DNA from 2 places in the Arthrobacter sp. YD2 genome. Region 1 is predicted to be linked to the other one. Evidence: predicted binding sites of a transcription regulator. Region 1 holds the regulator's gene; the other holds the start of a gene.

The links. The regulator Rex, encoded in region 1, represses fermentation and respiration genes when NADH is low (regulators of the CRP and FNR family bind a similar motif). The targets are predictions, from matches to a motif close to CTTGTGAANNNNTTCACAAG.
Region 2: a site for Rex is predicted at 1,628-1,647, ahead of QWJ37_RS15380 (queuosine precursor transporter). Genes of this name have one in related genera too.

The regions. Positions count from the first base shown of each region.
Region 1 is NZ_JAUHHB010000001.1:733,371-737,577, reverse strand. It holds gene QWJ37_RS03630 (hypothetical protein) at 1-281, shown strand, start outside; gene QWJ37_RS03625 (hypothetical protein) at 884-2,155, shown strand; gene QWJ37_RS03620 (redox-sensing transcriptional repressor Rex) at 2,152-2,910, opposite strand; gene QWJ37_RS03615 (glutaredoxin family protein) at 2,910-3,161, opposite strand; gene QWJ37_RS03610 (HAD-IB family hydrolase) at 3,228-4,040, shown strand.
Region 2 is NZ_JAUHHB010000004.1:130,062-134,268, forward strand. It holds gene thiD (bifunctional hydroxymethylpyrimidine kinase/phosphomethylpyrimidine kinase) at 1-818, opposite strand, end outside; gene QWJ37_RS15375 (TetR family transcriptional regulator) at 931-1,584, opposite strand; gene QWJ37_RS15380 (queuosine precursor transporter) at 1,798-2,535, shown strand; gene QWJ37_RS15385 (hypothetical protein) at 2,649-2,867, shown strand; gene QWJ37_RS15390 (hypothetical protein) at 2,913-3,143, shown strand; gene tgt (tRNA guanosine(34) transglycosylase Tgt) at 3,189-4,207, opposite strand, start outside.

The DNA.
Region 1 (4,207 bases):
TCCTCGTCTCGTTTGGCATTGTGGTAGCCGTGATCGGCCTGGGCTTCTACATTCTGATCGGGCTGATGGTGCGGCGTGGAAAGAACTGGGCCCGCATCCTGGGAACCGTCTTTGCCGCCTTCTCCCTGATCAGCATCGTCACCACCGCCGGCACGTATTTCAGCTCCCCCCTGGGCTTCCTGGCGCTGCTCTCCAGCCTGTTGGGGATCGCCGGGATTGTGCTGCTCTATCTGCCCGCGTCAAGACCATACTTCCGTTCTGCACCGCCCTACCCGTACTGACGGTGCCGGTCGCCAAAACAACTCAAAAGGGCGATGGAGAGTTTTCACCTCCGCAGGCCCGGGAAGCAGCCCGGAGGGGTCACATGCCGGTTATGCCCGCGTAGCGTTATGTCCTCCCCCGGTGAGAGCCAAGTTCACCGGAGGGTGCCGTTCCGCTGTGAAGGATGACCATGGCCGCACTGCTTCCGAACCCTCAAGCACCCAACTCCCAGACGCCGGCAGAGGACGCCCGACTCCCCCACGCGCCGCAGCAGCACGATCCTCCCGCTCCTCCCGCGCGCGACCGGGAAGGTGTCCTGGCCGTGAGGCGCCCGCTCCACCTTCGGACACCGGTGGATGGGGACAAACGGCCTCCTGCCGCTCCGGAGCGGACTGAACCTGTACTGCCGGATTGGCCGGCCGGTGGACCACGCACTGCATTCCTCTGGTTTGGTGCAGGCCTGGGGGCCGCTTTCGCCTGGATCGGCGCGGGACTGCGCTCAGCCTTCGCCTGGTTCCGGACCGGGCTGCATGCGGCTTTTACCTGGGTTGGGGCCGGGCTGGGTAGTGCCTACGCGTGGTTCCGCGAGGGAGCGCGTGCTGCGTATCTGTGGGGTCGCGGTATGGTCCGCGCCGGGGGTGCCCGGGTCCAGGCCGGCGCACGCACCACCGCCAGCCACGTTCACGCCGGAGCCGTCCGCGTCCGGGACGGCGCCCACGCAGCCTCCGTCCGCACCTCCAACACCGCCCGTGCAGGAGCTGTCCGGGTCCAGGCCGGTGCACGCACCACCGCCAGCCACATTCACGCCGGAGCCGTCCGCGTCCGGGACGGCGCCCACGCAGCCTCCGTCCGCACCTCCAACACCGCCCGCGCCGGAGCCCTCCGGGTCCAGGCCGGCGCACGCACCACCGCAAACCACGTCCACGCCGGAGCCGTCCGCGTCCGGGACGGTGCCCATGCAGCCTCCGTCCGCACCTCCAACACCGCCCGCGCCGGAGCCCTCCGGGTCCAGGCCGGCGCACGCACCACCGCAAACCACGTCCACGCCGGAGCCGTCCGCGTCCGGGACGGCGCCCACACAGCTGCCGTCCGCACCTCCAACACCGCCCGTGCAGGAGCTGTCCGGGTCCAGACCGGTGCACGCACCACCGCCAGCCACGTTCACGCCGGAGCCGTCCGTGTCCGGGACGGCGCCCACGCAGCCTCCGTCCGCACCTCCAACACCGCCCGCGCCGGAGCCGCTAAAGTCCGCACCGGCGCACGCACCACCGCCAACCACGTCCACGCCGGAGCTGTCCGCGTCCGTGCAGGTGCCCATGCAGCTGCCGTCCGCGCGTCCAACACTGCCCGCACCGGAGCCGCGCGGGTTCATGCCGGCGCCAGCGCGGCATCGACGCGGGTTGTTGCCGTGGCGCGCAGCCTGCAACGCAGGCTTCCGGCCCATACCGGCAACCCCGTTCCAGTCATAGTTGCCGCGTATGCCCTGATCGCCGGCGCGGGCATCATGAACCTGATGGCCACGCTGGCGGCCGTTGCACGGCTCCCGGGCAGTGACACCCTGCCGCCGTATCTAGGCCTGTTGGAGCGCTACGGCTTCAACGCATCCCTGTATAGCCGGATCCTTGCGGCCGTGGACGTCGCCTACGCAGTGGTGATTTTCGGGATTGCGATGCTGCTTGCCTCCTTGGTCCGGGACAAACGCCGGTGGGCGCGGGTGGCCTCCGCCGTGCTGGCCGCTGTCGCGCTTTTGTACTGCATCAACCTGGGCACGGGATGGCAGCTCGCCGCGGCGTGCCTCGCCGCGGCCGGGGCGGCGGCAACGTTCACAAAGGGAGCGGCACCTTGGTTCCGTCCGCGCACCCTGCAGACAGGCACCGTACGCGGCAGCAGCTAGCGTGCCAGGCGGGCGCGGGCATCCGATGCGATCTCGGATACCTGGGCCCGCTGCGCGTGATAGGCGAGGATCTGCAGCTCCGTGGCCATGTCCACTTTGCGGATCTGGACATTCTTGGGAGCCTGAAGCACCACGGGAGCAAAACTGAGGATGCTGGTAATTCCTGAAGCAACCAACCGGTCACAGAGCTCCTGCGCAACCTCGGCAGGCACCGAAAGAACCGCCATATTCGCCTCGGTCTTCTCGAGCTCCGCTTCCAACGCGGAAACGGGCCGGATCTTCAGTCCGCCGACCTCCTGGCCAATCATCGTCTGATCCGCGTCGAACAGGGCCACCACCTCGAAACCCCGTGTGCCAAACCCGGGGTACCCGGCCAGGGCGCGGCCAAGGTTGCCGGCACCGACAATGGCCACCCGCCAGTTCAGGGTTAGCCCCAGAGCAGCGGATATCTGTCCGCTCAGGTAGGAGACGTCATATCCAACTCCTCTGGTTCCGTAGGAGCCCAGATAGGACAGATCCTTACGCAGCATCGGGGAATTCACGCCAGCTGCTTCGGCGAGTTCCTCCGAGGAAACCCGCTCAATGCCGTCGGTCAGCATCACGGACAGGGCCCGCAGGTAGATGGTGAGGCGGGCCAGGGAAGCCGGCGGAATATGCCTCTTTGACCCTGCCGTGCCGGCCGCTGGCCTGCCAGTGCCGGCTGCTACGGGCTGCAACCCGGCGGCTTCGCCGGAACGGGCCTCGTCAGGATCCATCACGCCTCCAAAAGGCGCCGCAGCCGCATCTCGTCAATGGTCCAGAAATCACGTTGGATGCCGTCAATGAAGAGCACGGGAATCTCTTCGCCAAAGCGGGCGGCCAGTTCAGGCTCGTCATCCGCGCTGCGCTCCTGCCAGGCAACTCCCAGATCCTGCCCCACACGCTGAAGCACCACCCGGGCATCTTCGCACAGGTGGCAGCCCGGCCTGGTCAGGAGGACAACTTCCGGTGCTGCGGATTCACTCATGAATCCAAAATAGCCCCAAAGTCCCGTTTTTCCGCGCTCGGGCCGCGTTTTGCGTAGACTCGGATTATGCCCCGATCCACTGCTGTCCGAGCCAACGGAACCACTGGCGCGGCAGGCAGACCGGGTGAGGCCGCCTTCTTCGACGTCGACAACACGCTCATGCGCGGAGCAAGCCTTTTCCACGTCGGCCGCAAGATGTACCAGCGCAAAGTCTTTACCCTCCGCGAAGCCGCGGGCTTCGCCCGGAAACAACTGCGCTTCATCCTGCAGGGCGAGAACCTGAAGGACGTCCATTCCGTTCGGGACGCCGCGCTGGCCTTCGCTGTCGGCCTGTCCTCGGAAGATGTCCGGACGCTCGGCGAAGAGGTCTATGACGAGATGATTGTCTCGAAGATCTGGCCCGGCACCCGTGCCCTGACCGAACAGCATATGAAGTCCGGCCGGCCGGTCTGGCTGGTCACCGGCACACCCGTGGAGGTTGCCTCCGTCATCGCTTCCCGGCTGAACCTCACCGGCGCCCTGGGCACGGTCAGCGAGGTCACCGACGGGCTGTATACCGGCCGCCTTGTGGGCGAGTTCCTGCACGGCCCGGCGAAGGCAGCCGGTGTCCGGGCCCTGGCAGAGAAGGAAGGGCTGGATCTGCAGAACTGCTGGGCCTACAGCGACTCCTATAACGACGTGCCGCTGCTGAGCCTGGTGGGCCATCCCGTAGCCATCAATCCGGACGCCCGGCTCCGCCGCCACGCCCGGGACCGGAACTGGCCCATCTATGACTTCCGTTCCGGCCGCCGTGCCGCGACCCTGGGCCTGAAATCGGCCACAGTCGCCGGAGCGGCCTACGGCCTGTGGCGCGGCCTGGGCTGGGTCCGTTCGCGCTAACCGTTCGGGTCTGGGCCTGCTCCCGTCCCGCGCTTAGCGGTGGCATCTCCGTGAGTGGTCCACCGACGGCGCGGGGCTTAAAAACCGGAGCCCGCCTATCCACAAGGGACTGACGGGCTCTTGCGCAGTTGCGCGGATCCTGCGCGGGGCAGGGCCGGCAACTGACT
Region 2 (4,207 bases), on a different contig from region 1:
CCCTGCCACAGGGCATCAAACGGCGCATTCGAGGAGACCCGGTTGCGGATACCTTCGGTCACGAAGGCCTTGGCGGTCTTTGCCGCTTCCAGCGGGGTGGCGCCCTTGCCCAGTTCGGCGGTAATGGCGGCAGCGAGGGTGCAGCCGGCGCCGCTGACAGCTACATCGCCCACCTTGGGCGCGCGCAGCACCTCCATGGTTTCACCGTCGTAGAACACGTCGACGGCGTCGTCGCCTTCCATCCGCACACCGCCCTTGGCCAGCACCACCGCGCCGCTGGCCTCGTGGATGCGCCGGGCCGCTTCCTTCAGGTCCTCAACGGTCTCGATGGAATCCATGCCGGAAAGGGACATGGATTCGAAGTGGTTGGGGGTCACGAAGGTTGCCAGCGGAAGGATCTGGGCCTTGAGTGCCTGGTCCGTGTCCAGGGCCGCGCCGGGTTCCTGGCCCTTGCAGATGAGAACCGGGTCCAGCACCAGGTTTTTCCAGTCCTGGGCCTGCAGTGCCTTGGCAACGACGTCGATGGTTGCCGGGGTGCCGAGCATGCCGATTTTGACGGTATCCAGGTCATAAGCCGTAGTAATGGCCTCGAGCTGGTTCGCGATGACCTGCGGATCCACCGGCACGAAGCGGTGGTTCCAGGAGTCCTTCGGGTCGAAGGACACAATGCAGGTCAGGGCCGTGATCCCGTAAACGCCCAGTTCCTGGAACGTCTTCAGATCGGCCTGGGCACCGGCACCGCCGGTGGCCTCGGAACCGGCAATGGTCAGCGTGACGGCCGGAGCTGTGGCCGCGGAAGAGTGTGTGTTTGCAGACATGGGTCCATCTTCCACCCAAAACGGGAGAAGCTGCCACCCGTCCGCTATGCGCTGACGGCACGCCGCCGGCGCGTGCCGTGACGGCACACCTGCCGCTGCCGCCGTCGTTCGGTTACGGATCCCGGCGGATGCCGCGCAGCAGCGAGACCACGTCCTCCACGATGTTCCGGACCACGGGAAGCCGGGACAGGATAACGAGTTTGGCGATCAGCGGGGCAAGGTTCGCAGCCAGCCGGTGGGAGCGCCGCTGCCCGGGGGAATGGTCATAGACCCAGAACAGGCTGATGCCCATGTGGACAAGCCAGAGGAGTTCAGGCAGGTCATCGCGGATGGCCAGCGGCGGCTGCGGCCGGGCGCTGGTAACCGCCTGGCGGAAAAGGGCAATGGACTTCCCGCGTCCGACGGCGGCGTCGGCCTGGCGGTTCGGTGCCATGGCATCGCGCAGGAAGTGTGCGCCGAAGGCGTGGTAAGGCTCAAGGGTGGTCAGCCAGGTGCCCAGGATGACCGCGAGGTTCTCGCCGAGGTTCTGTCCCTCGCGGATCAGCGGCAGGGCCAGGGACCGGTGCTCATCCTGCAGTGAGCGGTACAGCTCGTGGATGAGGTCATCCTTGGAGCGGAAATAGTAGTAGGCGTTGCCCACGGAGACGCCCGCCTCCAGTGCGATGGTGCGCATGGTGGTTTTTTCGTAGCCCTGGCGAGTGAACAGGTGCAGCGCGGTGTCTATGAGGAGCCGGCGCGTCTGTTCGCTCTTGACGGTGACGGCCAATGATGCTCCCTTATGCAGTATTTCCAGCGTTCAGTAGACCACAGTTTTGAACACGTTCAAAAAGCGGTACCGGATGGGGAAATATACGCCGGAGCGGACGGGCGGCCGGACATGGCAGAATGGATGCGGCCCTGCGGGGCTGCCCGGGGCAGCGGGCACAGTGCTAATACAGCCGGCGGACGCCAGGCGAACCACTACCGAAACGGAAATGCCATGACTGCACAGCCACGGGCAGCTGCAAAAACCCCTGCAATCTACGCCTCCCGCGGGAGCTCCCAGTATGACCTGATCCTCACGCTGATGTGCGTGGTGATTGTCATTTCCAACATCGGCGCCAGCAAGGGCGTGCACTTTGACCTGCCGGGCGGTTTGGAGATTGTCACCGACGGCGGGTTCTTCCTGTTCCCGCTGGCGTACATCCTCGGCGACGTGGTGTCCGAGGTGTACGGCTTTAAGGCTGCCCGCCGTGCGATCTTCACCGGATTCGGCATGGCGCTGCTCGCCGTCGTCAGTTTCGCGATCATCATTGCGCTGCCCGGTTTCGATGATGCCTACGGGCAGGAAAAGCAGGCCGCGCTGGAGGTGGCGCTGGGCCCGGTCTGGCAGATAGTGCTGGCCAGCCTGCTCGGGTTCCTTGCGGGCCAGCTGCTGAACTCGCTGGTGCTGGTGCGGATGAAGGAACGGTTCCGGGAAAAAGCCCTGGCCGGACGGCTGATGGCCTCCACCGGTGTGGGGGAGTTCGCGGACACCCTGATTTTCTGCGCCGTGGCGGCACCGGTGATCGGGATTACCGACGCCGCCGGGTTCCTGAACTACGTGATCTTCGGATTCCTTTACAAAACCCTGGTCGAGTTCCTGTTTGTGCCCGTCACCGCCGCCGTCATCAAGGTCATCAAGCGGCGTGAACCAACGTACGCCGCACCTGAGCTGGAGTCCGCGGCCGGGCGTTAGGCTCCGAATACGCTCTCCCGGGGCCTGCCCTGCCGGGGAGAAATCCGTCCCGTGATGTGCAAGGGTAGGGGAACGCACGCGTTTACCTTCACCGATACGGCGGGAGCAAAAGCATGAGCAACGGCATGAACACTGAAGAACCGGTTTCCAACCCCGGCGCCAAGGCAGCAGATGAAAACCTGGCAGGCACCCGGGATGAATTCAACGACGAGGTCACGAAGGCACTGATCGAGGAATCCCGCGAGGATTCCAGCCCCGGCGATACCGAGCGTGATTCCCAATCCGCCCTCGAAGAGGACGAAGACACCCTGGCAAAGCCGGACAATTCATAACCGCCGGATACCCCGGCTTTTTCGAATAATCCACAGGAGGACACAGTGCCCCAGGACAAAGATTTCGAACACAATGAGACCAAGGCTGAGGAACAGCTGCAGATAGTTGATCCGCCGGTTCCCGGACAGGACGAGGACGCAGAAAGCGGCCAGCAGCAGGCAGGCCACGCGGACGGTTCCCCGACGGGCGGCGCGGAGGATCCAGGCGCTGAACAGCAGAACCCGACGGGTGAGCCGGACCAGGACAACGAGCCGCTGCCCCGGGCCTGGAACTAGCCTGCCGGGTAAACCCCGGCGCCAGGTGCTGCAGCGGCAGGGAACCTACGTGCCGCTGTAGTACTTGCCCAGGACCTCGGCCTTGAAGTCGAAGAACGTCCCGTCCTCAATGGACAGCCGGGCATCGTCCACCAGCTTCACGGTGAAGCGCTCATTGTGGATGGAGATCAGCGTGTGGGAGACCATCTCGTTGGCCTTGAACAGGTGCTGGATGTACGCCCGGGTGTAGTGGGTGCAGGTGTAGCAGTCGCAGCCGTCCACCAGCGGACCGAAGTCCTTCTTGTACTTCGCGTTGGAGAGGTTCTTGCGCCCGTACGGGGTGTAGAACGCAGAGTTGCGGGCCACCCGGGTGGGGGAGACGCAGTCAAAGGTATCGGCGCCGTTCTCGATGGCGGTGAAGATGTCATCCGGTTCGGAAATGCCCAGCAGGTGGCGGGGCTTGTTCTCCGGCAGCTCCTCGGTGCACCAGCGGACAATCGTGCCGAGGTTTTCCTTCTCGAAGGCACCGCCCAGGCCGAAGCCGTCAAAGTCCATGGCACCCAGATCGCGGGCAGCCTTGCGCCGCAGATCCTCATACTGGGCGCCCTGCAGGACCCCGAACAGGGCCTGGTAGGGCTTGCCAACGCGTTCCTCGGTGAGCCGAGCGTGTTCGGCCAGGCACCGCAGCGCCCACAGCCGGGTCCGCTCCAGGGACATTTCCTGGTAGCCGCGCGAATTCATCAGCGTGGTCAGCTCATCAAAGGCGAACATGATGTCCGCACCGATTTTGTGCTGCACCTGCATCGAAATCTCGGGGCTGAACCGGTGCTTATCCCCGTTCAGGTGCGACTTGAACCAGACGCCGTCGTCGTCAATATGCGCGAGCCGTTCCTTGCCGGGCGCGACGTCGTCGTCCGCGCCGGTGGCATGCGTGGTGCCGTCGGCGTTCATATTGATGACCTTCTTGAACCCTGCGCCCAGGCTCATGACCTGGAAACCGCCCGAATCGGTGAATGTGGGTCCGGACCAGTTCATGAACTTCCCCAGGCCGCCGGCCTCGTCCAGGATGTCCGGGCCGGGCTGCA